3 regions of the Leclercia sp. AS011 genome follow, and region 1 is predicted to be linked to each of the others. Evidence: predicted binding sites of a transcription regulator. Region 1 holds the regulator's gene; each other region holds the start of a gene.
What was found. Region 1 encodes CRP, which controls carbon source genes, mostly activating them, when cyclic AMP is high. Its sites were predicted from a motif close to ATGTGANNNNNNTCACAT; they were not measured.

Region 1 (10,587 bases):
GGCGGTAAATAACACCTCCATATCCCCGGAGCCCACAACGCCTGCCAGCGCTTTGCCGTTCAGGGCACGGCTGGCGGGCAGAGTTAAGGTAATTTTTTCCATAACATCCTCTTAATTCGCTAAATAAGGCGTCTCTATGCGGTCAAGGAACAGCGTGGCGGCCAGCAGATCAGCCGCGCCGCCCGGAGAGGCATTGAGCAAGAGCATCTGTTTATCTAATAACGCGAGCGCGCGTTGCCCCTCAGGCTGTGCGGTGCCGCCGGCGGCCAATACCGCCCGGGCCCCGTCCTGCATGGCGTCTAACCCCTCCATCCCGGCGCGCGAGAGCACGCAGGTATCGGTTAACGAGGTCATGATCGCCATCAGCGCATCAAGCCGGGCATGGGCTTCGCCACTGCCGTTAAGACGGCTCAGACGAAGCTGCGGCAGCGCCCGCTGCATAATGTGCGGAAACGCCTGCTGCGCCTCTTCGCGCGCGCCGGGCACCTGATAACGGTGGGTGGCGCGCAGCCCTTTACTGAATACTTTCGGCGCGGCGTCATCCGGCAGTTTCGCCAGCTGCGCGGCGGTATCGGCTACCGTCCGGGCTCTGGCACTGCCGCCGAGCATCGCCACGGCGCTGACCAACAATCCCAGCGCCCAGATAGCGCCCCGGTGGGTATTCACCCCGCCGGTGGCGGCCATCATCTGCTGCTCGCCTTCGCGCCCCAGCCGACCTACGGTTTGCCGTAGCGAGATATCGGCCGGACGCTGCCAGCTTTGCAGCGCCAGCGCCTGAAACGTGGGGGTCAGGCTGTGCGCCGAACGCTCCATCAGCGCGAGCGACAGATCCTGGTGCGCGCCGTTCCCCCGACTGTCCACCAGACCGGGTTTCGGGCTCAGTCGCGCTTCGTCAATCAGACACTGCGTGGCGGTTCGCGCCAGCCATTCGGCACCGCCTTCAACCTGAATCTGGGGCAGAAGTTTCATTACCAGCTCCGGAATTTCGCAGGTGGGTTGTACAGACCGCCTGACCATTCAACCAGGTCAGACACGCTGCCTGCCGCCAGTAGAGAGCGGGTGGCGTCGGTGCGGCGAATGCCCATATCTTCCGGGTAGAGCACTTTGCCACTCTGGCGCAGCTCGACGACGCGTTTTGCGTCCACACCCAGACCGATATCGGTGATCCCGGCAACGGCCGCGACCATGGCCCGGCGCTCTTCCAGATCTTTCGCCCGGTAGAGGTAAGCAATCCCCTCTTCCGTCAGCACGTGGGTGACGTCATCGCCGTAAATCATGACCGGGGCCAGCGGCATACCGGAGGCTTTCGCCACCTCGACGGCGTCGAGTTTTTCCACGAAGGTTGGCTTCACGCCCGCCTGGAAGGTTTCCACCATCTGCACCACCAGCTTTTTACCGCGCTGCATTGGGTCAGGCTCGGTGATCATGTTCAGCCAGGCCGGGGTGGCATGACGACGACCGTGCGGGTCGTGGCCCATGTTGGGTGCCCCACCGAAGCCGGAGAGACGGCCGCGGGTCACGGTTGAGGAGTTGGCATAGCCATCCACCTGCAGCGTCGAGCCGATAAACATATCCACCGCGTACTGACCTGCCAGCTGACAGAAGGCGCGGTTAGAACGCATGGAGCCGTCGGCACCGGTAAAGAACACGTCCGGACGGGCACGGATATACTCCTCCATCCCCAGCTCGCCGCCGAAGCAGTGCACGCTTTCGACCCAGCCGCTTTCAATGGCGGGGATCAGCGTTGGATGCGGGTTCAGCGTCCAGTGTTTACAGATTTTGCCTTTCAGGCCGAGCTGTTCGCCGTAGGTCGGCAGCAGCAGTTCAATGGCGGCAGTGTTGAAGCCGATACCGTGGTTCAGCGACTGAACCTGGTGTTCCGCATAGATGCCTTTGATGGCCATCATCGCCATCAGGATATGTTCCTGTTTGATCAGGCGCGGGTCACGGGTGAACAGCGGTTCGATAAAGAACGGCTTGTCCGCCACTACCACGAAATCGATCCAGGAGCCGGGGATATCCACGCGCGGCAGATCGCACTCGTCGTCCACCAGCTCGTTCACCTGGGCGATGACGATGCCGTCGTGGAAGGCGGCGGCTTCGACCAGCGCCGGGGTATCCTCGGTGCTGGCACCGGTATAGAGGTTACCTTTACGGTCCGCTTTAAAACCGGCAATCAGCGCCACGTTTGGCGACAGATCCACATACAGGCGGGAGTAGAGTTCGATGTAGGTGTGGATGGCACCAATCTCCAGTTGCCCGTCTTCCAGCAGCTGCGAAATACGCAGGCTTTGGGTACCAGAGAAGGAGAAATCGAGTTTGCGGGCGATACCCTTTTCAAAAATATCCAGGTGCTCGCTGCGGCCCACGCTCGGCATAATCATATGCAGGTCGTGAACGATTTGCGGGTTCACTTCGGCGAGGGATCGTGAAAGAAAATCTGCCTGTTTCTGGTTATTCCCTTCCAGTACGACTTTGTCGCCTGGGGCGATCAGTTTTTCCAGCATGGCGACAAGGTCGCCTGTTGGCAGTACCTTGCCCTGCACCGGGACGGAAGCCAGGCGGCGCGCTTTTTCAGTGCGACGCGTGTTCCAGTTCCGGGCTGGTGTTTGCCCTGATAACATTGTTAACCTCCTGATTCAGCACATCTTTAGATTTGCTTAACGTTGAGTAAAGTCTGCACCCTGGCGAGAAAGTCATCAATTAAGCGTAGAGGTGAATCATTAGCCTGAGAGTAATAATCAAGGTAAATATTTTTGATAGGGATCAGTTCATGTTTCGGAAAACCAGGCTAAACGGGGTACAATTCGGAAGCTATCGTAAATAACAGACAATAATTAGCATCACCTTTATGACCCAAATCATTCCCTCAGATTTCAACATTGCAGCCGACGAGAGTGCAGAATTTGTGCCCATGCGGGGGGTGTCGAATCGACACCTGCAGACCATGCTGCCGCGTCTCATCCGCCGTAAAGTGCTTTTTACCCCCGTCTGGCAGCGCCTTGACCTGCCGGATGATGATTTCGTTGATTTAGCCTGGAGTGAAGATCCGCTTCAGGCCCGGCACAAACCTCGTCTGGTGGTCTTTCATGGTCTGGAGGGCAGCCTGCACAGCCCCTATGCTCACGGCCTGATCCAGGCGGCGAAAGCGCGCGGCTGGCTGGGCGTCGTAATGCACTTTCGCGGATGCAGCGGCGAACCCAATCGCCAGAAACGCATCTATCACTCCGGCGAAACGGAAGATGGCACCTGGTTCCTGCGCTGGCTGGCAGAGACCCACGGCCCGGCCCCTACCGCGGCGGTAGGCTATTCGCTGGGCGGAAATATGCTCGCCTGCCTGCTGGCAAAAGAGGGCGACAACATCCCGCTGGACGCCGCCGCCATCGTCTCTGCTCCGTTCATGCTGGAGCACTGCAGCTATCATATGGAGAAGGGCTTTTCGCGTGTTTATCAGCGCTATCTGCTGAACTTGCTCAAAGCCAATGCGGCACGCAAACTGAAAGCTTACCCGGATACGCTGCCGGTCAGTCTGCAGCAGCTGAAGAAAGTGCGCCGCATCCGCGAATTTGACGATCTGATCACCGCCAAAATTCACGGCTTTGCCGATGCTATTGACTACTATCGTCAGTGCAGCGCCATGCCGGTGCTGAGCAAGATCACCAAACCGGTGCTGATTATTCACGCGAAAGACGATCCCTTTATGGATCATCACTCAATACCGGCGCAGGCGTTTCTGCCCGCTAACGTGCAGTACCAGCTGACCGAACATGGCGGGCACGTGGGCTTTGTCGGCGGCACGCTGCGTCGCCCGACCATGTGGCTGGAAACGCGTATCCCGGACTGGCTGACCACATACCTGGAACCGATAAGATGATTATTCCCTGGCAAGATCTGGCTCCCGAAACGCTGGATAATCTGATTGAAAGCTTTGTGTTACGCGAAGGCACCGATTATGGTGAACAGGAGCTTTCGCTTGAGCAGAAGGTCGCCGACGTCAGGCGCCAGCTGCAAAGCGGTGAGGTGCTGGTCGTATGGTCCGAGCTGCACGAAACCGTCAACATCATGCCTCGCAATCAATTTCGCGGTTAACCGCGACCTCTTTCCACTCAGGGAGTTGCTATGTCCGCCAGACATCCGGTTATTGCCGTTACAGGGTCGAGTGGTGCAGGTACCACCACCACCAGCCTCGCTTTTCGTAAGATCTTCTCCCAGCTGCATCTGCGCGCCGCGGAAGTGGAAGGCGACAGCTTTCACCGCTACACCCGTCCTGAGATGGACATGGCTATCCGCAAAGCCCGGGATATGGGCAAACACATCAGCTACTTTGGCCCGGATGCCAACGACTTTGGCCTGCTGGAGCAAACCTTCGCCGAATACGGGCGAAGCGGCACCGGCCAGGCGCGCAAATACCTGCATACCTATGACGAAGCGGTCCCCTGGAACCAGGTGCCGGGCACCTTCACCCCCTGGCAGCCCCTGCCGGAACCCACCGACGTGCTGTTTTATGAAGGCCTGCATGGCGGGGTGGTGACGCCACAGCACGACGTGGCGCGCCATGTCGATCTGCTGGTAGGTGTAGTCCCTATTGTGAACCTGGAGTGGATCCAGAAGCTGACGCGGGATACCAGCGAACGCGGCCACTCCCGCGAGGCGGTGATGGACTCCGTGGTGCGCTCGATGGAGGATTACATCAACTTCCTGACGCCGCAGTTTTCCCGCACCCACATTAACTTCCAGCGCGTCCCGACCGTGGATACCTCTAACCCCTTTGCTGCCAAAGGCATCCCGTCGCTGGACGAGAGCTTCGTGGTGATCCATTTCCGCAATCTGGACAATATCGATTACCCCTGGCTGCTGGCGATGCTGCAGGGTTCGTTTATTTCGCACATCAATACGCTGGTGGTCCCGGGCGGGAAGATGGGGCTGGCGATGGAGTTAATCATGACGCCGCTGGTGCAGCGGTTGATGGAAGGCAAGAAGATCGATTGAGGATTTTTGCCCGGTGGCGCTACGCCTACCGGGCAATGGGATTACGCCCCGATCACTTCATACGAGTGGGTAATCTTGACCGCTTTCTCCAGCATCAGCGCCACGGAGCAGTACTTCTCGGCTGAGAGATCCACCGCACGGGATACCGCCGCGTCTTTCAGCTCTTTACCGGTCACCACGAAGTGAAGATTGATATGGGTGAACAGGCGCGGTGCCTCTTCACGACGCTCTGAGGTCAGTTTTACTTCGCAGTCAGTCACATCATGACGCCCTTTTTGCAGGATCGACACCACGTCGATCGCGCTGCATCCGCCTGCCGCCATCAGGACCACTTCCATCGGACTTGGCGCTTTGTCACCGGAGTTGCCATCCATCAAAATCTGGTGCCCGGAAGCCGACTCACCGAGGAACGTTAACCCTTCAACCCATTTCACACGTGCTTGCATTTGTATTAACTCCAGGAGTGCATTTTTCCTGACAGATTACGCGTCAGTAACAATTCTGACAACGGAAGTCGACCTGCATCAAGCTGAAGCGAGACACCAGGAGACAGGCGGCAAAAGCTATGCTAAAACAGTCGAGATGCTACAGTAATACATTGACGTTGCACATGTATGCAGAGGACATCACACATTACAGGCTGCTAATTATTGTGACAGCCAGTCCCCAGGCAGGGGAAAGAATTCGATTGTAACCCCAGAGTACAGGTACAGAGCCAGACTCTGGAGACAGCTTATAACAGAGGATAACAGCGCATGGTGCTTGGCAAACCGCAAACAGACCCGACTCTCGAATGGTTCTTGTCTCATTGCCATATTCATAAGTACCCATCGAAGAGCACGCTGATTCACCAGGGTGAAAAAGCGGAAACGTTGTATTACATCGTCAAAGGCTCAGTGGCAGTGCTGATCAAAGATGAAGAAGGTAAAGAGATGATCCTCTCTTACCTGAATCAGGGAGATTTCATCGGCGAACTGGGCCTGTTTGAAGAAGGTCAGGAGCGTAGCGCCTGGGTTCGTGCTAAAACTGCCTGTGAAGTGGCTGAGATCTCTTATAAGAAATTCCGCCAGCTGATCCAGGTCAACCCGGACATCCTGATGCGCCTCTCTTCGCAGATGGCTCGCCGTCTGCAGGTCACGTCCGAGAAAGTGGGTAACCTCGCCTTCCTCGACGTAACGGGCCGCATCGCTCAGACCCTGCTGAACCTGGCGAAACAGCCAGACGCCATGACCCACCCGGACGGTATGCAAATTAAAATTACCCGTCAGGAAATTGGTCAGATCGTCGGATGTTCTCGTGAGACAGTGGGTCGTATCCTGAAAATGCTGGAAGATCAAAACCTGATTTCTGCCCACGGTAAAACCATCGTGGTTTACGGAACACGTTAATTCCGCTAAAACGGCGTGGCATCGCAGGATGACACGCCGTTTTTGTCTCTATCCCCATGTGGCGCAGGCTCATTTATCACCCGGAAGTTAACTACGCACTGCGGCAAACCCTGGTGTTGTGTCTCCCCGTGGCTGTGGGTTTGATCTTCGGTCATCTGCAACAAGGTCTGCTCTTTTCTCTCGTTCCTGCCTGCTGCAACATTGCCGGTCTGGACACCCCGCATAAACGCTTTTTTAAACGCCTGACCATTGGCGGCTGCCTGTTCGCCGGCTGTAGCCTGGCCGTGCAGCTGTTGCTGGCCCGGGATATTCCGCTGCCCCTCATTCTGACCGTGCTGGCGATGACGCTGGGGGTCACGGCTGAGATCAGCGCCCTGCATGCCCGGCTGCTGCCCGCCTCGCTGATTGCGGCTATCTTTACCCTGAGTCTGGCGGGGAACATGCCGGTCTGGGAGCCGCTACTCCTCTATACGCTGGGCACCCTCTGGTACGGGCTGTTTAACTGGTTCTGGTTCTGGATGTGGCGCGAACAGCCGTTGCGAGAGTCGCTGAGCGTGCTCTATCAACAGCTGGCAGAGTATTGCGAAGCCAAATACACCCTGCTGACGCAGCACACCGATCCTGAAAAATCGTTGCCGCCGCTGCTGGCCCGCCAGCAGAAGGTGGTGGACCTGATCAGCCTCTGCTATCAGCAGCTGCATATGCTGGCGGCCAACAGAAATCATGAATACAAACGCCTGCTGCGCACCTTCCAGGTGGGGCTGGATCTGCAGGAGCACATCTCCGTCAGCCTGCATCACCCGAAGGAGGTGCAAAAGCTGGTGGAGCGCAGCCACGCCGAAGCGGTGATCCGCTGGAACGCGCAGACCGTTGCGGCCCGTCTGCGGGTGCTGGCCGACGACATTCTCTATCATCGCTACCCCACCCGTTTCTCTATGGACAAGCAGCTTGGCGCGCTGGAGAAAATCGCCCGTCAGCACCCTGATAACCCGGTGGGGCAGTTTTGCGCCTGGCACTTCAGCCGGATTGCCCGCGTGCTGCGCACGCAGCGTCCGCTCTATCCGCGCGACCTGATGGCTGACAAACAGAAACGGCTGCCGCTGCTCCCCGCCCTGAGAAGCTACCTGTCGCTAAAATCTGCCGCCCTGCGTAACGCGGCGCGCATCAGCGTGATGCTGAGTATCGCCAGCCTGATGGGCGTGGCGCTGCACCTGCCAAAACCCTACTGGATCTTAATGACCGTGCTGCTGGTGACGCAAAACGGCTACAGCGCGACGCGGGTGCGAATTCTCCACCGGGCGGCCGGGACCCTGGCGGGACTGATTATCGCCGGTGTCACTCTGCACTTCCACGTCCCGGAGGGGTACACCCTTGCCGGCATGCTGATGGTAACCCTGGTGAGCTACCTGATCATTCGCAAGAGCTACGGCTGGGCGACGGTGGGCTTTACGGTTACGGCGGTGTATACCCTGCAGCTGCTGACCCTGAACGGCGAGCAGTTTATTATCGCCCGGCTGGCCGATACCCTGATTGGCTGCCTGATTGCCTTCGGCGGGATGGTCTGGCTGTGGCCGCAGTGGCAGAGCGGGCTGCTGCGCCAGAACGCTCACGACGCGCTGGAGGCCGATCAGGAGGCTATCCGCCTGATCCTCAGCGACGATCCGCAGCCGACACCCCTGGCCTGGCAGCGCATGAAGGTCAACCAGGCGCACAACGCCCTGTTCAACTCCCTCAACCAGGCGATGCAGGAGCCGGGCTTCAATTCGGCGTATCTGGCGGATATGAAGCTGTGGGTAACGCACAGCCAGTTTATCGTCGAGCATATCAACGCCATGACGACGCTGGCGCGGGAGCATACGATGCTGACGCCAGATCTGGCGCAGCGTTATCTGCAGTCGTGTGAAATTGCGCTTCAGCGCTGTCAGCAGCGTCTGGAGTATGACGCGCCGGGTGAGAGTGGGGACAGCAATATTCTGGAAGCGCCAGAGACCCTGACGCAAGGCCCCATGAGCACGCTGGAGCAACACCTTCAGCGCGTACTGGGGCATCTGAACACCATGCACACTATTTCGTCAGTGGCATGGCGTCAGCGTCCGCATCATGGGATCTGGTTGATCCGGCGTTTGAAGCGCACGCCGTATTAACGTTTGTGCCCGGCGGCGCTACGCTTGCACGGGCCTACGCCTGAACCACGCGCTTCACCGCCTGCGCAAAGCGGCTCATCCCTTCGTCGATATCCTCGCTCTCCACCAGCAGCGACGGCGCAAAGCGCATCACGTCCGGCCCGGCGTTGAGGACCATCGCCCCTTCACTGGCGGCGGCATAGAGAAAATCGCGCGCCCGGCCTTTGTATTGCGGTTTCAGCTCAGCGCCAATCAACAGGCCCATGCCGCGGATATCGCTGAAAACATCATATTGGGCATCGATCTGCTGGAGGTGCTTCACAAACTGCTCGCGTTTCGTCTTAACGCCGCTCAGCACCGCCGGGGTATTGATGATATCGAAGGCCGCGCCTGCCACCGCGCACGCCAGGGGATTTCCGCCGTAGGTGGAGCCGTGTGAGCCCACGTGGAACGCCGAGGCGATATCCTGGGTGGTGAGCACCGCGCTGACCGGGAAACCGCCGCCGAGCGCTTTAGCGCTGGTCAGGATATCCGGCGTCACGCCGTAGTGCATATAGGCAAACAGATCCCCGGTACGGCCCATGCCGCTCTGCACTTCATCAAACACCAGCAGGGCCTGATGCTGGTCGCACAACTCGCGCAGCCCTTTCAGGAATTCCGGCGTCGCCGCCGTCACGCCACCTTCGCCCTGGATCGGCTCAACCACCACCGCGCAGGTGTGATCGTCCATCACCGCTTTTACCGCATGCAGATCGTTAAACGGCACGTGAATGATGTCGGCCGGTTTCGGGCCAAAGCCATCGGAATACTTTGGCTGACCGCCCACGGTCACGGTAAACAGCGAGCGGCCGTGGAAGGCGTTGTGAAAGGCGATGATTTTGGTTTTGAACGGGCTGTGGCGGGTGGAGGCGTAGTAGCGCGCCAGCTTAAAGGCCGTTTCGTTGGCTTCGGTGCCGGAGTTCATAAACAGCACGCGCTCGGCAAAGGTGGCGTCGATAATTTTACGCCCCAGACGCAGCGCCGGTTCGTTGGTAAAGACGTTGCTGGTGTGCCACAGGGTTTCACCCTGGGTTTTGAGCGCCTCGACCAGCGCCGGGTGACAGTGGCCTAGCGCCGTCACCGCAATACCGCCCGCAAAATCAATGTACTCTTTACCCTGCTGATCCCAGACGCGGCTGCCTTTGCCCTTCACCGGGATAAACTCAGCCGGTGCATAAATTGGCAGGATAACTTCATCGAATGTTGCGCGCGTAATTGCAGATTGTTCAGTTGCCATGTAACCCCACCCTTTTTTAAGCAAGAAGCAGAAGTGAAAATATAATCACGAAATATGCTTAAAAAATCACTTTATGGCAACTAAAAATCAACGCTGGAGGAAATTAGCCAACAGCTGATGTCCCTGTTCGCTGAGAATGCTTTCCGGGTGGAACTGCACCCCTTCCAGATCCCATTCCCGGTGGCGGATACCCATAATCTCCCGGGTCTCGCTCCAGGCCGTCACCTCAAAGCAGTCGGGTAAGGTGGGCGGATCAATAACCAGGGAGTGATAGCGGGTCACGGTCAGGGGATTGTTGAGGCCAGAGAAGACCCCCGTCCCATTGTGCGTCACCGGAGAAGTTTTGCCGTGCATCACTTTGGCGGCACGGACAATGGTCGCGCCAAAGACCTGGGCGATGGCCTGGTGCCCGAGGCAGACGCCGAGGATCGGCAATTTACCGGCATAGTGCTGGATCACCGCCAGCGAGATCCCGGATTCATCCGGCGTGCAGGGGCCGGGAGAGATCACGATTTTCTGCGGGTTCAGCGCCGCGACCTCTTCCAGAGAAAGCACGTCGTTGCGCCGGACCACCACCTCCGCCCCCAGCTCGCAAAAATACTGGTACAGGTTCCAGGTGAAGGAATCGTAGTTATCAATCAGCAGAATCATGGCGGCTCCCGAAAAAATGGCCGCCCTATTCTACTCAGTTTCCCGGGCTTCGCTCACCACTTTGCTGAAGATTGTATTCAGCGCGCTCAGATCCCCCATCGCACCGCTCTGGTTGGCCTGGGCCCACTCTTCAGGGTCAATGTCACGCCAGTCGAGTTGA
Region 2 (10,587 bases), on a different contig from region 1:
GAGCGAGGTCGGCAAACAGGTGTACCGCCAGCTCCACATGCGGCGAGGCGACCACTTCACGCAGGGCCTGGAGCAACCCGTTCAGGCCGGTATGGCTGGCCAGCATCCCCATAAAGGTGGATGAGTTGATGCTGCCAAGCGTTACCAGCTGCCAGAAGATATAGGCCACCAGCGGGATAGCGCTGCCGGTGATAAAGATCCAGCGCAGCTTGCGCACGTTGCCATTCATATAGCTGACGATGCTCGGCACGCTGCCGTGAAAGCCAAAGGAGGTAAAAATCACCGGGATGGCCGACAGCGCCAGCCCTTTCTCCAGCGGCAGGGTCAGTAAATTAACCTTATGAATGTGCGGTGCCAGCAGCGCCAGCATCACCACCAGGAAGAGGATTTTGGCCGAGAACAGAAAACGGTTGAACAGATCCACCAGCGAAGTGCCGACGCAGACCACGCCGCCGCCAATCAGGGTAAAGAAGATCACCCCGGTGGTGGGGGAGATATCGGCATTGAACCAGTCATTGACGCTGGAGGCGATAAGTTCACCCGCGCCGCTGATATAAGCCGCGGTCAGGGCATACATCAGGAACATCATGCTGAAGCCGGTGATCCACTGGCCGAAACGTCCAAGATAGCGCCCGGCCAGCGACCCTAGCCCGGTATCGGCGGGAACGTGCTGATACACCTCAAGCAGCAGCAGGGCGGTGTAACACATCAGCGCCCAGAGTACGCCCAGTAACACCAGCGTGACGCCAAACCCGACGCCTGCGGCCGCCAGCGGCATCGCCAGCATTCCAGCCCCAATCGTCGTTCCGGCGACGATGAAAATACTTCCCAGCGTTCTGTTCTTCACGTTTTCCTCTACGGCCTTGCTCTATCGCGACAAAATCTGCGGCGCAGGGTAAGGGAAAAACGCAGGTTCGTCAAACCGGCGTTACAAAGGCTGTAAAGCTATATTTACGATATTAATCAGGAGTCGTCAGGATGGAAATCAACAGCGATTCCTGCGCCAGCGCAAGGCGGGCAGGGGAGGAACCTGTCAGGCTGCATCTTTTATTCTGGAGGGGTTATGGCATCTGTTCATGGGCACGATGTGCTGACGATGATGATTGATTCCGGTGAGCAGTACACCGAAGAGAGTCTGGTGGCGGCAATTACCGCGCGGTTTGGTGAGGACGCACGTTTTCACACCTGTTCGGCGGCGGAAATGAGTGCGGCGGAGCTGGTGGCTTTTCTGGCGGCTCGCGGGAAATTTATTCCACTGGATAGCGGGTTTTCAACCCACGAAAGTAAAATCTGTCGTCATTAAAATAATGCGGCGCCGGAAGGCGCCGCAGTCATATTAATTTTGGGCATCGAGCGTCGACAGCTCTTTATCAATAAAGTACAGCCCTTCACCGGATTTCCCGGCCAGAGAAAGTTTATCGAGAACCGATTTAAACAGCTTCTCTTCTTCATGCTGTTCTGCCACATACCATTGCAGGAAATTAAAGGTGCCATAATCCTGGCTGGTCATGGCGGCATGCACCAGTTCGTTAATTTTCTGGGTGATCAGCTGCTCGTGCTCGTAGGTAGCGCGGAACAGTTCGTCCAGGGAGGTGTACTCTGCAAACGGCGAGGCCACCGGGTTAATGCGCGGCAGGCTGCCGGTATCGGTAAGGTAATCAAAGAGACGCTGCATGTGGGTCATCTCTTCCTGCGCGTGACGGCGCATGAAGGCCGCTGCCCCTTCAAAACTGTGGTAGCTACACCAGGCGCTCATCTGCTGATAGAGCAGAGAGGAGTAAAGCTCCAGATTCATTTGCTCATTAAGCTTGTCGATCATTTCATTTTTAAGCATGGTGTCGCTCCGGACTATTATTTAAAGGTCAACGTGAGCGTCACTATAATTTGTTATTTATTTATTTGCAAAAAGTAAAATAAATATTTAAACAATCATAATACGAATGGGAATAAAACGCATTGCGGCTGATTAAGTTATATTAATGAGAATTATTCTGTTTCGTGTTTAAAATATTATTGCCAGCGGGATCGCTGGCAACGGAATTATTACCAGGCGGACGTCGTGACGACGGGCGGCGGGGCATAGCCATAACATTTGTACTGGATGGTCATGGTTTCATTGAGGCACAGCGAGCCGCTAATCAGGCTACAGGTTTTAACCGGCTGACCGTAGGCCATCGCCGTGCTGTATCCCATGGTCTGGCATTCACGGGTTGCGGTGCCGCTGGTGACGTAATCATCATAGCGGGCGTTCTGCAACATAGCCTGATCGTAATTGAGCATGACGACGCCTGACGTGACGTCGACGCTGCTGACTTCTGCTTGCCGGGTGACGCCGCAGCCTGCCAGTAACAGGAGCAGGCCGCCAGTGCATAATCTCTTCATAGAACACTCTGAATGCGTTGAAATACCTTATACTAGCGGCTGATGTGCACCGCAATGCCAGGATTAAACACCTGTTCTGCCCTTTCTCTTTGCCACGACCGCTGGCTCCTTCAATTCTGTGCCATCTCGTCTTTCTCCGTGGGAAAAAATGCGCCTGAGTACAAAATTGTGAGCGCATCTTTGTTTTTTGAAACTATTTTTCACTTAATTTGAAAGTGTGTTTGCTTAGTAGTAAGGTTGAACAGGTAAGCTATTCACAGCGGGATGCCCCGCATCGCATTCAGGAGACGAAGAATGAAAATTGCACTGATGATGGAAAACAGCCAGGCGCCAAAAAACGCCATCATCCTCAAGGAATTGAACGCCGTTGCTGAAGAGAAAGGTTTCCCGGTCTACAACGTTGGGATGAGCGACGAAAACGATCACCACCTGACCTATATTCACCTGGGCATCATGGCGAGCATTCTGCTGAACTCGAAAGCGGTGGATTTCGTGGTGACCGGTTGCGGTACCGGCCAGGGCGCGCTGATGTCCCTGAACATCCACCCGGGCGTGGTGTGCGGCTACTGTATCGATCCGGCGGATGCGTTCCTGTTCGCCCAGATCAACAATGGTAACGCGCTCTCCCTGCCATTCGCCAAAGGCTTCGGCTGGGGCGCAGAGCTGAACGTGCGCTTCATCTTCGAAAAAGCCTTCACCGGGCGTAACGGCGAAGGTTATCCGCCAGAGCGTAAAGAGCCTCAGGTTCGCAACGCCGGCATCCTGAACCAGGTGAAAGCCGCGGTCGTTAAAGAGAACTATCTCGACACCCTGCGCGCGATCGATCCAGAGCTGGTCAAAACGGCAGTAACCGGTCAGCGTTTCCAGCAGTGCTTCTTCGAGAACTGCCAGGATAAAGAGATCGAAGCTTTTGTCCGCGGTCTTATCGGCTAAGTTGCCAGCACCTGTGAAAAAGCCAGCATACGCTGGCTTTTTTTATGCCTGTTTTCTGGATACCGCGCTGCCGGCATCTTTCACCAGCCGCAGGGTATCAAACATCCCCAGCAGACAGACCAGCGCAATCGCCACAAACGCCAACCGAAAGCTGATCCCCGGAAGCGCCGCTATCCCGAGCATCTCACTGCACAGCTCTCCGATACGGATCCCGATAGCACCCAGCGTGATCCCCAGCCCCACCGCCAGTTGGGTAGCGGTAGAGAACAGGGTATTGGCATAGCTCATCTGCGGGGAAGGGACGTCGGCAAAGGCGAGGGTGCTGATGGCGGTAAACTGAATGGAACGAAATACGCCGCCCAGATAGAGCACCAGCATGATCGCCCATACCGGCGTCTGCGGCGTCAGAAACGCGCAGGCCAGCAGGGCCAGCACGTTGAGCGCCCCGTTGATCAGCAGCAGCTTTTTAAAGCCCAGCCCGCGAATCAACGGCGTGGTCGCCGGTTTGATGGTCAGGTTGCCGACAAATACCGCCAGCACCAGCAGACCGGAGTGAAACGCGTCCATGCCGAATCCCACCTGGAACAGCAGCGGCAGTAAAAAGGGAACGGCGCTGATGGAGGCGCGAAACAGCGATCCGCCATACATCGTCACGCGAAAGGTGGGCACCTGTAGGGCGTCGAGGCGGATCATCGGCCATTCGGCGCGCCTGAAATGCCGCAGGGCATAGATCAGGGTAGCCATCCCGACAGCCAGCAGCGCGAAGGTGATTAGCGTATTTACCTCCTGCGCCCCCATCATCTCCATGGCACAGACCAGGCTCACCATCGCCACCGAGGTGGCAATAAAGCCCGGGGTGTCGAACGGGCGACGGGTCTCTTCATAGATGTCCGGGATAATGCGCAGCGCCAGCACGATGGCAATCAGCCCCAGCGGCACGTTAATAAAGAAGATCCAGCGCCAGTTGGCATAGCTGGTAATAAACCCGCCCAGCGGCGGGCCGATGATCGGTGCCACCAGCGCGGGCCAGGTGAGGGTGGCGATGGCGGTAATCAGCAGATGTTTCGGGGTGGTACGCAGCACCGCCAGCCGTCCGACCGGCACCATCAGCGCGCCGCCCATCCCCTGCAGGACGCGCATGGCGACGAACTGGTCGACGCTGGTGGCGAGGCCGCACAGCACCGAGGCGAGGGTAAAGATAGCCAGCGCAAGGGTGAAGACTTTGCGGGCACCAAAGCGGTCGGCGATCCAGCCGCTGGCGGGGATCAGCACCGCGAGGGTGATGAGATAGGCGCTGATGCCGATGTTGAGATCCACCGCCTGCACGCCAAAGCTTCTCGCCATATCGGGCAGCGCGGTAGCGATCACCGTCCCGTCGAGAAACTCCATAAAGAAGGCACCCGCTACCAACAGCGCAGCGGGAGAGATCCCGCTGGTCGCTTTACCGGAGATGTTTTCGGTCATTTTTCCTCTGCCACATCAAATTTTTTTTAAAAATTTACAGGAACAAACATGCTGCTAATGACATGATTTATATTTATTTTTAACAGGAACGCCGTTTTATTTTAAATAAACTGGCGTGATGAATATCACAAAATCATTGATTTTTGTGATGGGGGTCATATTATTAGCGCATCAACAATAACACCTGCATAACATTTAGCCGGAGCATAATGATGAAATTGCGCAAAATCCTGAAAAGCATGTTTGAATCCTACTGCAAGACCTTCAAGGACGTACCGCCAGGCGCGATGTTCTGATAAGAAAAAACCTGCTACGGCAGGTTTTTTTATGCCTGCAGGCCGCATCCGGGCGGCGGTTTTGCTACTATGGCGGCCTTTCAAACAGGAGAAGCCTATGTCTCAAAACCTGAGTGCCGATCAGGAACTGATCTCTGACGTCGTTGCATGCCAGCTGGTCATCAAACAAATCCTTGATGTCATTGAAATCATCGCCCCCGCTGAGGTGCGCGAGAAGATGTCCAGCCAGCTGAGAAACATCGATTTCGCCAGCAATCCTGCCTCGGCCGACCCCGTCACGCTGCGCGCCGTACAGAAAGCCATTGCCCTGATTGAACTGAAGTTCACCCCGCAGGGCGAGTCTCACTAAAATAAACCGACGTTTTGAATTTAGAAATGGTTTTGTGAGAATAATGTGAACGGGCGACCTGGGGTCGCCCGGAATGCGGGTTAGAGGAAGGTCTGCACCAGCAGGTAGCTCACCGCGCAGGCACAGCTTACCCCGATAAGCCCCGGCAGAATAAAGCTGTGGTTGATAATAAACTTGCCGATGCGCGTCGTGCCCGAGCGGTCAAAACCAATGCAGGCAAGGTCGCTGGGATAGGTCGGCAGAACGAAATAGCCATAAGACGCCGGGAAGAAGGCAATCAGCATCTTCGGATCGATCCCCAGCATTAACCCCATCGGCGCGACGGCGGTCAGGGCTGCCGCCTGGCTATTGACCAGCTTCGAGACCAGGAACAGCACAATGGCATAGGTCCAGGGGTGACTTTTTACTACCCCTTCCAGCGCCATCTTCAGCTCATCCAGATGCGCCTGGAAAAAGGTATCGCTCATCCATGCCACGCCAAAGACCGAGAAAATCGCCACCATCCCGGCCTTAAACACCGCCCCGTTGGAGATCGCCGCAGCATTCACTTTGCACACCATCAGCATCACCGCCCCGGCAATCAGCATCATCATCTGGATCACCAGGTTCATCGACAGCGCCGTCATTTTGCCTTTTACCTCAAAGGCAGGACGCAGCTCGGGCAGGGCACCCAGCACAACCACGACGGCAATCCCGGCAAAGAAGATCCACGTCGACCAGTAGGCCTGCTTCGGGAAGCGCTGATTCATCAAGGTGTCGGTGCTGCCATAGATGAATTTACGCTGCTCAGGATCCTGCAGCCGGGCCTGAAACTCCGCATCGTCGGCCAGATCTTTGCCGCGGCGCAGACTCCAGAGGGCGGCAATCGCTACCCCGGCCAGCGAGGCCGGGACAGAAATCGCGAGGATCTGCAGTATGCCAAATGCCTGACCCACCCCGTGCTGCGCGGCCAGAATGGAGACCAGCGAGACGACGGCCACCGACACCGGCGAGGCGGTGATCGCCATCTGCGAGGCAATGGATGCCACTGCCATCGGGCGCTCGGGGCGGATGCCTTTTTTCAGCGCAATATCGGCGATGATTGGGAACATGGTATAGACCACGTGGCCAGTTCCGCAGAGGAAAGTGAGCATCCAGGTGGTGAAGGGGGCGAGCAGGGTAATGTGTTGCGGATGTCGCCGCAGCAGCCGTTCGGCAAACTGCATCATCACGTTTAACCCACCGGCGGTCTGCAAGGTGGCCGCGCAGCCAATGACCGCCAGGATCGTCAGCATGACGTCCACCGGAGGCTTGCCGGGCTGGAGCCCAAAGACAAAACTGAGAATAAACAGACCAATACCGCTTATCAGCCCCAGTCCCATCCCACCGAACCGGGTGCCGATGAGCAGGCACAGAATAATGACAACAAATTCAACGGTAATCATACGTTTCCCTCGTCTGTGAAAATGAAATTTTCGCAAATCATTACACGGAGAAGGGTTATTCGGTGGGAGCCAGATCGGATTTGTTAAAGATTAATAAAAGCAAAGGGTTGGTTGCATTTTTGTAACAAACTTACCCGGCACAGGCCGGGTAAGAAACGTGAAGTGCAGAATCAGTGGTGCTGGCAGTTGACGACGTTAAGCAGGTGGCGATCGGTCTGTTCCAGACCCATACCGGTGCGACGCGCCTGGCGAACTTCATCGAGGATAGTTTTCAGTAATACCCCATCCTGCTGCTGCTCTTTTTCAATATCGTGCAGGAAGTTGAGCGTGGAGATATCCTGCATTTTTCGCGCTTCATCCGCCAGTTCATTCAGCGTCAGGCAGCGCTGTTCATACTCTTCCAGCGTGCGCTGGAACACCGCTTCCAGGCAGGTACAGTCTTCATCAGACATATCAACGGGTTTCACAACCGGCATAGCGCCCGATGCTTTCAGATAATCGAAAACGCGCATCATCTGGGTGACGTTGCTCTGCGCCTGGCTGCGCAGGAAGGTCGCGGAACCGGTCAGATGATGTTCAGAACACCACTCGCTGAGGTGCAAAGAGAGATTTGACGCGTGAAACTCCAGGTTCATCTGCGTGTTGAGCTTGTTAATCATATCCGAGACAGCCATATCCATTCCCTTTTCTTCGTTTATGTAACCTAAAAATAATCATCATTAACGATAGTTCACTACAGAATAAAAGCATTCTGTTTTCCCTGTATGTGATCTCTAATTCACTTCAGAAATCTCTTAAAAATATAATAACAGTAGAAGGGGCATAAGAAAATCCTCATAAATATATTCTTACTAAACCTTACTTCCTGGTGGGAATTACCAACAGTGAAGGATTCTGCGCGAGTCAGACAAAAACCAGCAACATACAAGTCATTGTTATTTATTGTTTTGTATGAATTTAGAACAGTTTAATTGATAATATTGATTTATCTTTCATCGTGTAGCAGCGAAAAATGCGCTTAGCAATTAAATGGATAATTATTTCTGCCAGGCGGGAGGAAGATAATTCTTGTTATGAGTAAAAACTTACATCTGAGGAAAATTGCGCAGGATCATTTTTGTAGAAAATAGTGCGATATGTGATCCCGCAGGAAGTTTACCGACCGGCACTCTGTGAAAATGAAACATTGTTTTATCTTCATAACTAGCGGAGTTCTTATGGCAAAGGTTGCGGTGCTGCTGGCACCCGGATTTGAAGAGGCGGAAGCGATCATCACCATTGATATCCTGCGCCGTCTCAACATTGAGGTAGAAACCCTGGCCTGCGCCGGGTCGCGCGCGGTGGTGAGCTACCATTCAATCCCGATGGTTGCGGACAGTACCCTGAGCGAGAAAATTGATACTTACTATGATGCCGTGGTCTTGCCGGGCGGGCCGCAGGGCAGCGTCAATCTCGCCGCCAGCGCCGACGTGGTGCGTTTTATCGCCGCCCATGACGAAGCGGGCAAGATTATCGCGCCGATCTGTTCCGCCGCCGCGCGGGTGCTGGGGGGGAACGGGTTGCTGAAAGGGCGTCGCTATGTCTGTTCAGGCGATCTCTGGCAGGGCGTTGAGGACGGCGTCTATGTCGATGCCCCGGTGGTGGAAGACGGCAACCTCATCAGCGGCAAAGGTCTGGGCCTGGCTTTCGACTTCGCGCTGACCCTCTCTGCGCGCCTGTTGAGGGATGAAGCCCCGGTGCGCGACCATGCCGAGCACATCTACTATCCCTGGTAAGATCGTTGGGCGCGCCTGCGCCCGTCTGACAAGGATATCTTAGCTGATCTTATGGACTAATCTGCTTTGCCCCTTTCGAATTGTCTGACAAATCCCCTTCGATTTATGTCATTTTTCGCTGAATGTATGTACGCAATTACTGTAATTCTGCCGTGTGATGGCGCTCTCTTATGGATGATTAATTTCCCGCTAAAACTATCTCAAGCTAATGCGGTTTAAACACGCATGGCGCTAATGCCTTGTTTTAAGTCCGATTAAGCAGAATTGAGATGTTGTTTCCCCTACATATTAGAACGCTAAAGCTGGAGTTAACCATGCACAAATTTACTAAAGCGCTGGCGGCCATCGGTCTGGCTGCCGTTATGTCACAATCCGCTATGGCGGAGAACTTAAAGCTCGGTTTCCTGGTGAAGCAGCCGGAAGAGCCATGGTTCCAGACGGAGTGGAAATTCGCTGATAAAGCCGGGAAAGATTTGGGCTTTGAAGTGATCAAAATTGCTGTACCGGACGGTGAAAAAACGCTGAACGCCATCGACAGCCTGGCGGCCAGCGGCGCGAAAGGGTTTGTCATCTGTACTCCGGATCCAAAACTGGGCTCCGCCATCGTGGCGAAAGCGCGCGGCTATGACATGAAGGTTATCGCGGTGGACGACCAGTTCGTCAACGCCAAAGGCGCACCGATGGACACCGTGCCGCTGGTGATGATGGCGGCGACCAAAATCGGCGAGCGTCAGGGCCAGGAGCTGTATAAAGAGATGCAAAAACGCGGCTGGGATGTGAAAGACACCGCCGTAATGGCCATTACCGCCGACGAGCTGGATACCGCCCGCCGCCGTACTACCGGTTCGATGGATGCCCTGAAAGCCGCCGGCTTCCCGGAAAAACAGATCTACAAAGTGCCAACCAAATCTAACGATATCCCGGGCGCTTTCGATGCGGCCAACTCCATGCTGGTTCAGCACTCTGAAGTGAAACACTGGCTGGTGGTCGGGATGAACGACAACACCGTGCTCGGCGGCGTGCGCGCTACCGAAGGCCAGGGCTTCAAAGCGGCAGACGTTGTCGGTATCGGCATCAATGGCGTGGATGCAGTGAGCGAACTCTCTAAAGCCCAGGCGACTGGCTTCTACGGCTCCCTGCTGCCAAGCCCGGACGTTCACGGCTACAAATCCAGCGAAATGCTCTACAACTGGGTCACCAAAGGGGCAGAGCCGGCGAAATATACTGAAGTGACCGACGTGGTGCTGATCACCCGTGACAACTTCAAAGCCGAGCTGGAGAAAAAAGGACTGGGCGGTAAGTAATTTACTGTGATTGCGCCCCCCGCAAGCCATGGGGGGGCCAGACGTTCACTACTCGATCCCCGGAGACGTTATGCAACAGTCTGAACCCTATCTCTCATTTCGCGGCATCGGCAAAACCTTTCCCGGTGTCAATGCGCTTACCGACATCAGCTTTGACTGCTATGCGGGTCAGGTCCATGCCCTGATGGGAGAGAACGGCGCTGGAAAATCCACGCTGCTGAAGATCCTCAGCGGTAACTATGCCCCCACGACGGGCACCCTGGCGTTACAGGGCAAAGAGGTCGCCTTTGCGGACACCACTGCCGCGCTGAACGCTGGCGTCGCCATCATCTACCAGGAGCTGCATCTGGTACCGGAGATGACGGTGGCGGAAAACATCTATCTCGGGCAGCTCCCGCACAAGGGCGGTTTTGTGAACCGTTCGCTGCTCAACTATGAAGCCGGTCTGCAACTTAAGCACCTTGGGCTGGATATCGACCCGCAGACCCCGCTGAAATATCTCTCCATCGGCCAGTGGCAGATGGTGGAAATCGCCAAAGCGCTGGCGCGCAATGCCAAAGTCATCGCCTTTGATGAACCGACCAGCTCTCTGTCGGCGCGCGAAATCGAGAACCTGTTCCGGGTGATCCGCGAGCTGCGTAAAGAGGGACGCATCATTCT
Region 3 (10,587 bases), on a different contig from region 1:
AGAGCACGAATATAAAAAAGGGGCAAAAATGCCCCTTTTCAGTCATACAACCATCGGCCTGCTTTTGCAGACTCAACTAGCATGCCAAGTGTCAGGGGTTCTGCTTCATCATCCTTTCCGCTAGTAAATAAGGCGTAAAGGATAAATGTCTCCTCAGGCCAATATTTGTAAAAGTCGAAGTTAGAAGGGTCCACTTCAAAGCGTTTAAAATATTCACTCATGATGTCTGCCCCTGTCTCACTTGCCCAGACGTAATTACCCGTGGAGAGGCTTGTTTCAAGGGAGACGGGCCATGTCTTCCTGGTTATCAGGGCAGGCTTATTGAAGCGTTCGCAGTACCAGGTAATCACATCTTCATCGGTCATCATCTTGTCGCCCGGGATAAGACGGAATTGCCATATTCTCTTTCCCTTGGGTTTAATGTGGAGAATCCATTTAAAGCCTAACCTGTAAGCCATAATGAGTAAATGAACAATGTGCATTAAGCCATTGTTTAATAATGCTTGATAAATAGTTTGGTAAGATTAAAAACGATAAACCCCTGACTCGTTAGGCACCAGCACGGAGTCGTAATTTAAGCCAGGGAAAGGGTGCTCACCAGACCATGATCTCATTTCAAACGGCAATGAAGACTCCTGCCCACCAGCAACGCCCCGCACAGCATCAACGCAATAAACGCCCCCACGCCGTTCCAGCCATACTGGTGCCAGAATACCCCGCCGAGCGTCCCGGCGATGCTGGAGCCCAGATAGTAGCTGAACAGATACAGCGACGACGCCTGGCCTTTGGCGCGACGCGCGCGCGGGCCGATCCAGCTGCTGGCGACCGAGTGGGCAGCGAAAAAACCGGCGGAGAAGAGCAGCATCCCGGCAAAAATCACCCACAGGTTGCCCAACAGGGTCAACAATACCCCGGCCAGCATAATGGCCGTTGAGGCCAGCATCACCGGGCCGCGTCCGAAGCGGGTGGTCATGGCCCCGGCTTTCGGTGAACTCCAGGTGCCGGTCAGATAGGCCACGGACAGCAGGCCGACCAGCGCCTGGTTCAGGTGCCAGGGGGCGAGCATCAGCCGGTAGCCAATGTAGTTGAAGAGGGTGACAAACGAGCCCATCAGCAGGAATCCGGTCAGGAACAGCAGGGGCAGGCCCCGATCGCGCCAGTGCAGGCGGAAGTTAATCAGCAGCGTTTTGGGCCGCAGCGCGGTAGGGCGAAAGTGGCGTGATTCCGGCAGGATTTTCCAGAACATCAGCGCCGATGCCAGCGCAAAACAGCCGATCGCCGCCAGCGCTATCCGCCAGCTGAAGAAGTCGGTAAAGACCCCGCTCAGCAGCCGTCCGCTCATCCCGCCAATAGAGTTCCCGCTGATATAGAGCCCCATCGAGAAGGCGACAAAGCTGGGGTGGATCTCCTCGCTGAGATAGGTCATGCCCACCGCCGCCACGCCGCTAAGAGAGAGGCCGATCAGCGCACGCATAATCAGTATGCCGTGCCAGCTGGTCATCATGGTTGACAGTAAGGTACAGACCGAGGCCAGCAGCAGGGCGGTAACCATCACCGGCTTACGCCCGATGGCGTCCGACAGCGGGCCGGTAAAGAGTAAGCCCACCGCCAGCATTCCGGTGGAAATCGAGAGCGAGATACTGCTGCTGGCGGGCGTAACGCCAAACTCCTGGGATAATACCGGCAGGATGGGCTGCACGCAGTAGAGCAGGGCAAAGGTCGCGAGTCCGGCGGAGAAGAGCGCCAGAGTGACGCGCATAAACTGCGGGGTGCCGCGTTTGATTAACTGCACCGGCCGGGATTTGGCCGGTAAGCGATCGATATCATCTGTCGGGGCGATATCAGCCGTTGTTGTACGACTCACGTAAGTTCCTTGCTTCAACATCCCCGTGATTTCTGGTGACGGGTATGACCACAGGGATCAGAGTAGGAAAATGTAAATATTCTGTCTAATATATTAATAATCTCAAATGATATGTTGAAAGTATGAATATCGAACTTCGTCATCTGCGTTACTTTGTCGCCGTCGCTGAGGAGCTGCATTTTGGACGCGCGGCGGCGCGGCTGAATATCTCGCAACCGCCGCTGAGCCAGCAGATTCAGGCTCTGGAGCAGCAGGTTGGGGCGCGTCTGCTGGCGCGCACCAACCGTAGCGTGGCGCTGACGGCGGCAGGACGCCAGTTTCTGGCCGACAGTCGCCAGATCCTGAGCCAGGTGGACGAGGCGGCCGCCCGGGCAGAACGCCTGCACCATGGCGAAACCGGGGAGCTGCGCCTTGGGTTTACCTCCTCCGCGCCCTTTATCCGCGCCATCTCGCAAACCCTGTCGTCGTTTCGCCGCCTCTCGCCGGATGTGCATATTCAGACCCGGGAGATCAACACCCGGGAGCAGATCGTCCCCCTGAGCGAAGGCTCCCTCGACCTTGGTCTGATGCGGAATACCCAACTGCCGGACACCCTGGCCTGGCAGCGGGTGCTGCGCGAGCCGCTGCTGGCGATGATCCACCGGGACCACCCCCTGGCGGCTAAGCCTGCAGTTTCGCTGGCGGAGCTGGCCCATGAGCCGTTTGTCTTTTTCGACCCCCATGTCGGCACCGGCCTGTATGACGATATCCTGGGGCTGCTGCGCCGCTACGGAGTCACGCCGATCATCACCCAGGAGGTGGGCGAGGCGATGACCATTATCGGGCTGGTGGCGGCGGGGCTGGGGGTGTCGATCCTGCCAGCGTCGTTCAAGCGCCTGCAGCTGAACGAAATGCGCTGGGTGGCGATAGCCGAACCGGACGCGATCTCCGAGATGTGGCTGGTATGGTCGAAGCACCACGAGCTCAGCGCCGCGGCACAACGTTTCAAAAACCTTTTACTTAACGCTGCATCAGGCGGCTAAGCCGCAAAAAAAGCGGGTAAAAATGTGCTGTAAATCACAAGGCTAAGTAAAAATTTGACGATTACTGTAGAAGTGCTTCACCATAGCCCACAGTTTATTTCGAAGCTCGAAAATAAGGGAGTACGTGGTGGTTGCTGATAGTCAGCCTGGGCATATCGATCAGATTAAGCAGACCAATGCGGGTGCGGTATATCGCCTGATTGATCAGCTTGGGCCGGTCTCGCGCATCGATCTTTCCCGCCTTGCGCAACTGGCACCTGCCAGTATCACCAAGATTGTGCGAGAAATGCTCGAAGCGCATCTGGTGCAGGAGACGGAAATTCAGGAGCCGGGCAGCCGTGGCCGTCCGGCGGTGGGGCTGGTGGTGGAAACCGAAGCCTGGCACTACCTCTCGTTGCGCATCAGCCGGGGGGAGATCTACCTGGCGCTGCGCGACCTCAGCAGCAAGCTGGTGGTGGAGGATAAACTCCCGCTGGCGCTGAAGGCCGAACAGCCCCTTGAGGTGCGGATCACCGCGCTTATCGATCAATTCTTTATTCACCACCAGCAGAAGCTGGAGCGTCTCACCGCCATCGCCATCACCATGCCCGGCATCATCGATACCGAAAACGGCATTGTCCACCGGATGCCCTTCTATGACGACGTCAAAGAGATGCCGCTGGGCGAGGTGCTGAAGAACCACACCGGCGTGCCGGTCTATATTCAGCATGACATCAGCGCCTGGACCATGGCCGAGGCGCTGTTTGGGGCGTCACGCGGGGCGCGGGACGTGATTCAGGTGGTGATTGACCACAACGTGGGGGCCGGGGTGATCACCGATGGTCGCCTGTTACACGCCGGGAGCAGCAGCCTGGTGGAGATTGGTCACACGCAGGTCGATCCCTACGGCAAGCGTTGTTACTGCGGCAACCACGGCTGTCTGGAGACCATCGCCAGCGTGGATAGCGTGCTGGAGTTGGCCCAACTCCGTCTCAGCCAGTCGATGAGCTCCACGCTCCACGGGCAGCCCCTGACGCTGGAGTCGCTCTGTGCGGCCGCCCAGCAGGGCGATCTGCTGGCAAAAGATATCATTACCGGCGTCGGCACCAACGTCGGGCGGATCCTTGCCATCATGGTTAACCTCTTTAATCCGCAAAAGATCCTGATTGGCTCGCCCCTGAGCCAGGCAGCGGATGTCCTCTTCCCGGCGATTGCCGACTCCATCCGCCAGCAGTCCCTTCCGGCCTACAGTAAACATATCGTGGTGGAGAGCACCCAGTTTACCAATCAGGGGACGATGGCCGGTGCGGCGCTGGTGAAAGACGCAATGTACAACGGCTCCCTGCTGATCCGTCTGCTACAGGGTTAACAGATCCCTGTAGTCTTACCAAAAATTGCGCTATCTCAAACTGAGCGGATAGCGCATGCCTTAGACTTCCTCCACTGAATTATTTCCTTGATTTATATTTCCAGAGCATAACGGTGGAGTGAGTGATGCTTAAGCGTTTCTTTGTAACGGGTACTGATACTTCTGTCGGGAAGACGGTGGTGTCCCGCGCCTTACTGCAAGCCCTGATGGCCAGCGGTAAGCGCGTTGCAGGGTACAAACCGGTAGCAAAAGGGAGTAAAGAGACGCCAGAGGGATTGCGCAATAAAGATGCGCTGGTATTACAAGGCGTCTCCTCGATTGAACTGCCTTATCACGCCGTCAACCCGATTGCCCTCAGTGAAGATGAGAGCAGCGTGGCGCACAGCGGGCGGGTCAATTACACCCTGTTGTCGGACGGGCTCGCCAGCCTGAGCGAGCAGGTCGATCACGTGGTGGTGGAAGGGACCGGCGGCTGGCGCAGCCTGATGAATGATTTGCGCCCGTTATCAGAGTGGGTGGTGCAGGAGCAACTCCCGGTACTGATGGTGGTGGGCATTCAGGAAGGCTGTATTAACCATGCCCTGCTGACGGCGCAGGCCATCGCCAATGACGGCCTGCCGCTGGTTGGCTGGGTGGCAAACCGCATCAACCCGGGCCTTGCCCACTATGCCGAAATCATTGACGTGCTGAGTAAAAAACTGCCCGGTCCGCTGGTGGGCGAGCTGCCGTATCTGCCCCGGGCAGAGCAGCGCGACCTAGCGCACTATATCGACCTCTCGACTCTCGGCAGTGTGTTGTCCGTAGATCGAGTTATGGCGTAACGTCCGCGACAGGACCGACGCCACCACGCAGGCAATCAGCAAGCCGGGCAGCAGCAGATACTGCCCGGTCATTTCACAGACCATCAGCGCCGACATGATCGGTGCGTGCGTCGTGGCGGCAAGCAACGTCGCCATCCCCGCCAGTCCCAGTAAAACCGCAGTGTCAGCGCCGGGCAACCACAGCATAAAGAGCTGGGCAAACAGCATCCCGGTCGCCATGCCGACAAACAGCGTCGGCGTGAATACCCCGCCCGGTGCCCCCGAGCCGCTGCTGGCGAGGACGGCCAGCAGCTTACAGATGAATACCCCAGCAATCACCGACAGCAGCGGCGGCGCGATCAGAAACGCCTGCACCACGCTGTAGCCGTTGCCCCACACTTTGGGCGTCAGCAGCGACAGCAGTCCGACGATCAGCCCGCCCAGCGCCAGCTGCCACGGCGGCGAGAGTTTAAGGCGCAGAAACAGGGTGTGACTGACGTCCATCAGCCACATCAGCGCCGGGCCGCAGATGCCCGCCAGCAGGCCCATGCCGACCATCAGGGCGTAATCCACCCCGGTCAGCGCTTCGCTCAGATGCACCTCATACAGCGTGGTGGCCCCGGGACTGAGCAGGCGGGTGGTGAGCAGCGCCACCACCGCGGCAATCACCACCGGGCCGAGCGAGGCCAGCATCAGGGTGCCAAATAAGATCTCGGCAATAAACAGGCTACCGGCTAACGGGGCGTGGTAGGCGCTGGCCATCCCGGCGGCGGCTCCGCAGGCGATCCACAGTTTCCATTCTGATTTTGGCGTAAACCGCCGGGCGAAAAACGAGGCGGCGAGGGCGGCCAGCAGGATCATCGCCCCTTCACGACCAATGGCGCTTCCGCTGGCGACCACCAGTAACGATGCGAGGGATTTCACCAGGCTTGCACCGTAGTCAAACTGTCCGTCGTCCGTCTCCAGCGCCTCCATATAGTCGGTGGGGGCATGCGGGCGCTGAGCGGTCATCCGCTGCCAGCCCCACAGCAGCAACCCCGCCGCCAGCCCACCCAGCACGGGCGTCAGCGCGCGTCGCCAGGGCGCAAGCGTACTGGCGGCATTCACCAGGCTGCCGCTTTCGTTACTCAGGAACAGCCACTCCAGCAGAGTCATGGCGTGACGGAACAGTGCCACGGCCAGCGCAGCCAGTACGCCGGTCACGGTGGCAATCAGCAGCCTGCGAAACATCGCGCGGATGTCAGGGTAAGCATGAAGTCGATGCATGGAGATACGCACAAACAGGAAAGATACAATATTGTGCGGGGAAATCGTGGGGTTAGCAACGTAAAGAGCCGGGCAGGGCCCGGCTTACAGTATTAGCTCTCGCTATGAATATTCAGCGCCCGGCGGGTACGGCCAGAGCTGAGATACTCCGCAATATAGTCCTGGGAAATCTCCCCGTTATAGCGCCCGTCCTCATCGACAATCGGCATCCAGCTGGTGTTGCTCTCGTACAGACGGGAAAGCACCACGCGCAGGTTGTCTTCTGCCTTGCCGGTCATGCGGAACGGGTGGATCAGATCGGCGCAGGTGCCGCTGGCATGGCGCGCTTCCCGGCGCTTTACAAAGCCCAGCGGTTTGCCATTTTCATCCACCACGGTCACGGCACGAATATCGTTATCGTCCATCGTGGCGAAGGCCTCCGGCAGCGGCGTGGCCGGGCGCACCGTGATGGTCGGCTGTTGGTCGGTCACATCCCCGGCCGATACCAGCAGCAGGCGCTTCAGGGTCCGGTCCTGGCCGACAAACGAGCCGACAAACTCGTTCGCCGGTTTGGCCAGCAGTTCGTCCGGGCTGGCGCACTGGACAATTTTCCCCTGGCGGAAGACGGCGATGCGGTCGCCAAGCTTCAGAGCCTCGTCGATATCGTGACTCACCAGCATCACGGTCTTTTTCAGCTTGCGCTGCATCTCGAGGAACTGGTTCTGGATCACCTCGCGGTTAATCGGGTCGACCGCGCCGAACGGCTCATCCATCAGCAGTACCGGCGGATCCGCCGCCAGGGCGCGGATCACGCCGATACGCTGCTGCTGGCCGCCGGACATTTCGCGCGGATAGCGGTTGAGGAATTTATGCGGATCCATCGCCACCATATCCATCAGCTCTTCGGCGCGGGTTTTACAGCGGGCTTTGTCCCAGCCCAGCATCCGCGGCACAACGGTGATGTTCTCTTCGATGGTCATGTTCGGGAACAGACCAATCTGCTGGATCACGTAGCCAATGTTGCGGCGCAGGGTGACGGTATCCATGTCGCTGGTGTCCTGACCATTGATGAGGATCTTGCCGCTGCTCGGGGTAATCAGACGGTTAATCATCTTCAGGGTGGTGGTCTTGCCGCAGCCGGACGGGCCGAGCAGCACGCACATCTCCCCTTCAGGCACGTTGAGATTGACGTTGTCCACGGCCTTCATGGCCTGACCATTTTTCTGTGAAAATTGTTTGGTGAGGTTTTCCAGTTTTATCATTATCGAATCCCCTTTGGAGTCAGAACGATCTGCAGACGGTGCAGTAACCAGTCGAGCACAATCGCTAAAAGACAAATCATCAGTGCACCGGCAATCAGCATACGAATATCGCTCCCGCCAATGCCGTTAAGCAGCAGCAGGCCCAGCCCGCCCGCGCCGATGACGGCGGCAATCGCCATCACCCCAATGTTCATCACCACGGCGGTACGGATGCCACCGAAAATCACCGGCAGCGCCATTGGGATTTCAACCCAGCGCAGACGCTGCCAGAAGGTCATGCCGATCCCGCGCCCGGCTTCGCGCAGGCCGGGTGGCAGGCTGTCGAGGGCGGTGTGGGTGTTACGCACAATCGGCAGCAGCGAGTAGAGAAACACCGCGGTAATGGCGGGCAGGGCACCAATACCCTGACCGATCATGGAAAAGAGCGGGATCATCAGGCCGAACAGCGCAATGGACGGGATGGTCAGCACGATGGTGGCAATCCCCAGCACCGGCGTTGCCAGCCATTTGTGGCGCACGATCAGAATGCCCAGCGGCACACCGATGATGATGGCCAGGCCCACGGCCAGCGCCACCAGCCAGAGATGTTGCAGCGTCAGGGTTAACAGGTAGCCCCAGTTATCAATAATGTAGTGAACCGTATCCATAGCGCCTCCTTACAGCAGCTGCTTGCTACGCAGGAAATCACGGGCGACCTGCTGCGGTGACTGATGATCGATATCCACCTTCTTGTTCAGCTCGGTGATAACGTCGTTGTTGAGCTGGGCGGAGAGGGTGTTCAGCGCCTCCTCCAGACCCGGGTTGGCCTCCAGCGTGTCCTTACGCACCACCGGGGTGACGGCATAGCTCGGGAAGAAGCCTTTGTCATCTTCCAGCACCTTCAGGTCGAAGCCCTTCACGCGCCCGTCGGTGGTGTAGATCAGCCCGGCATCGACAAAGCCGTCGCGCACCGCGTTATAGACCAGACCGGGGTCCATCTGACGGATCTGCGGACGGTCCAGCTCCAGGTTATAGGCGGCCTGCAGCGGCTTCATGCCGTCACTGCGCCCGGAAAATTCCAGGTCCAGGCCCAGCATCCAGTTGTTATCCGGATCGGTTTTACGCACCTGCTCAACTTTCGCCACCAGCTCTGACATGGTGTTGATATGTTCCGCTTCCGCGCGCTTACGCTGCATGGCGAATGCGTAGGTGTTGTTCATATCGGCGGGTTTGAGCCACACCAGGCCGTGCTTCGCATCCAGGCGTTTCACCGTCTCGTACGACTCTTCTGGCGACATGCGTTTGTTGATGTGGTTAAAAATGATCAGCGACGTGCCGGTATACTCCCAGGTCATGTCGATCTGCTTGTTGATCATCGCGTTGCGGGAGATCACCGTCGCAATGTTGGTCTGCGGCTGGACCTGAAAACCTTTCTTTTGCAGGTACTGCACGGTCATGGCCGAAAGAATGTGCTGCTCGGTAAAGCTCTTGGTCGCCAGGATCAGCGGCGCGGCGAGCGCCTGGCTGGAGAAGAGCGCGGCGGCGCACAGCGCCGTCAGGCCGGTAAACAGTCTCATAGAAGCTCCTTGTTATAATTATCGCGCGAGATGCGGGCTCATCAGACGACCCAGCGCCGCGAGCAGCGTGTCCAGAATCAGGGCGAACAGGGCGGTGGCCGCGGCACCCAGGATCAGCGTCGGGAAGTCGTTCAGGTAAATACCCGGGAAAATCAGCTCGCCGTAGCTGCTGGCACCGATGAGGAAAGCCAGCGGCGCGGTACCGACGTTAATGGCGGTGGCGATGCGGATCCCGGAGAGCATGACCGGCCAGGCGTTAGGGATTTCCACCTGCCACAGACGCTGCCCTTTGGTCATCCCGATGCCGTTCGCCGCTTCCAGCAGCGAGCCCGGCACCGAGCACAGCCCGGCGTAGGTGTTACGTACAATCGGCAGCAGCGAGGCGAGGAACAGGGCGATAATGGCCGGGGTATCGCCAATGCCAATCACCACCATCGCCAGGGCCAGCACCGCCAGCGGGGGCAGAGTGTTGCCGACGTTAAAGATCTGCATCACGTACTCGGCGATACCCCGGGCCGCCGGACGGCTCAGCAGAATACCGCTGGGAATACCGATCAGCAGGGCAAAGAACATGGATGAGAAGACTAAAATCAGATGCTGTTGCCCGAGATAGACCAGGTCAACCTGGCGCGCTTTGATCGTCTCCAGCCCAATTCCCCAGACGAGGAGGGCGACGACCACAATAATCGCGCCGATAAAAAGCAGCGAGCGTTTGAATAATGGATGCATTGCGATGTATCTCCCTGTGCGCATGCGTTCGTTATAGCAACCACCGGTTGCCTGTTGTTATGCCATGATTCGGCAGGGGTCATTGAGCTATAGCAAGCGTTTGGGAAGGGTTCCAGCGAAGCGGTGAGATAAGTAACCCGATGAAAACAGGGGAAATCATGGGTTAAGCCTTATGGGATAAGGGGCGATCGGGGGGCAGGCAGAATACTCCTAAAGAGAGTTTCGTTAAGTGACACCGTCACTTAACGAGTGAACGGCATAAACTATTTGCTGAGTGCAGCGCGAACCTTCCGCACCCGCAGCGAGGTGCTGATAATGCAGAAAGCGGCCACCAGGGTCAGCATCAGCCCCAGCGCCAGCATCGCCTGAAAGCCAAAATTTCTGAACAGGATCAGCCCGACAATACCCCCGGTAATAAACGAGAAAAGGGTGGTGAGATGGGTTGTCAACTGGCTTCGTTGTGCGGTCGTATCTTTGGAGAAATCCCGGCGTAGCATTGCCACCACCACGGAGGCCAGCGCAATGCCTGCGTCGGTTAAGGTGCCGGTAATGTGAGTGGATCTTACCCGGCCGCCGGAAAGTTGGGTGGAGGTGGAATTATGGATCCCCATCAGGCCGCAGAGAAAAACAATAATTTCCCGATTGGTGGTGAGAGTATGGAAATACATTTCGTACAGGGAGACACCAGCCAGCAATAACCCTTCAATAAACAGAACCTGACAAAAAATGAGCCGCACATTGTGAATGAGGCCCCATAAAAC

Region 2: a site for CRP is predicted at 4,893-4,910, ahead of azuC (stress response protein AzuC). Genes of this name have one in related genera too.
Region 3: a site for CRP is predicted at 2,909-2,926, ahead of mlc (sugar metabolism global transcriptional regulator Mlc). Genes of this name have one in related genera too.

The regions. Positions count from the first base shown of each region.
Region 1 is NZ_JBBCMA010000007.1:179,080-189,666, reverse strand. Features, by position in the region: gene mdcC (malonate decarboxylase acyl carrier protein) at 1-102, opposite strand, end outside; gene WFO70_RS20615 (triphosphoribosyl-dephospho-CoA synthase) at 112-969, opposite strand; gene mdcA (malonate decarboxylase subunit alpha) at 969-2,624, opposite strand; gene WFO70_RS20605 (hydrolase) at 2,852-3,874, shown strand; gene WFO70_RS20600 (YheU family protein) at 3,871-4,089, shown strand; gene WFO70_RS20595 (phosphoribulokinase) at 4,120-4,989, shown strand; gene WFO70_RS20590 (OsmC family protein) at 5,031-5,435, opposite strand; gene crp (cAMP-activated global transcriptional regulator CRP) at 5,745-6,377, shown strand; gene WFO70_RS20580 (YccS/YhfK family putative transporter) at 6,434-8,521, shown strand; gene argD (bifunctional acetylornithine/succinyldiaminopimelate transaminase) at 8,556-9,776, opposite strand; gene pabA (aminodeoxychorismate synthase component 2) at 9,864-10,427, opposite strand; gene WFO70_RS20565 (putative adenosine monophosphate-protein transferase Fic) at 10,458-10,587, opposite strand, start outside.
Region 2 is NZ_JBBCMA010000001.1:590,893-601,479, forward strand. Features, by position in the region: gene tyrP (tyrosine transporter TyrP) at 1-847, opposite strand, end outside; gene WFO70_RS02750 (YecH family metal-binding protein) at 1,064-1,303, shown strand; gene ftnA (non-heme ferritin) at 1,337-1,834, opposite strand; gene yecR (YecR family lipoprotein) at 2,044-2,382, opposite strand; gene WFO70_RS02765 (RpiB/LacA/LacB family sugar-phosphate isomerase) at 2,677-3,315, shown strand; gene WFO70_RS02770 (MFS transporter) at 3,358-4,779, opposite strand; gene azuC (stress response protein AzuC) at 4,992-5,075, shown strand; gene WFO70_RS02780 (DUF2766 family protein) at 5,173-5,424, shown strand; gene WFO70_RS02785 (anaerobic C4-dicarboxylate transporter) at 5,505-6,848, opposite strand; gene WFO70_RS02790 (non-heme ferritin-like protein) at 7,019-7,522, opposite strand; gene WFO70_RS02795 (DJ-1/PfpI family protein) at 8,066-8,623, shown strand; gene araF (arabinose ABC transporter substrate-binding protein AraF) at 8,938-9,927, shown strand; gene araG (L-arabinose ABC transporter ATP-binding protein AraG) at 9,998-10,587, shown strand, end outside.
Region 3 is NZ_JBBCMA010000001.1:1,370,146-1,380,732, reverse strand. Features, by position in the region: gene WFO70_RS06415 (DUF1493 family protein) at 39-368, opposite strand; gene WFO70_RS06410 (MFS transporter) at 611-1,864, opposite strand; gene WFO70_RS06405 (LysR substrate-binding domain-containing protein) at 1,987-2,886, shown strand; gene mlc (sugar metabolism global transcriptional regulator Mlc) at 3,014-4,234, shown strand; gene bioD (dethiobiotin synthase) at 4,360-5,055, shown strand; gene clcB (voltage-gated ClC-type chloride channel ClcB) at 4,990-6,300, opposite strand; gene osmV (osmoprotectant ABC transporter ATP-binding protein OsmV) at 6,393-7,541, opposite strand; gene osmW (osmoprotectant ABC transporter permease OsmW) at 7,541-8,188, opposite strand; gene osmX (osmoprotectant ABC transporter substrate-binding protein OsmX) at 8,198-9,097, opposite strand; gene osmY (osmoprotectant ABC transporter permease OsmY) at 9,116-9,826, opposite strand; gene WFO70_RS06365 (YoaK family protein) at 10,090-10,587, opposite strand, start outside.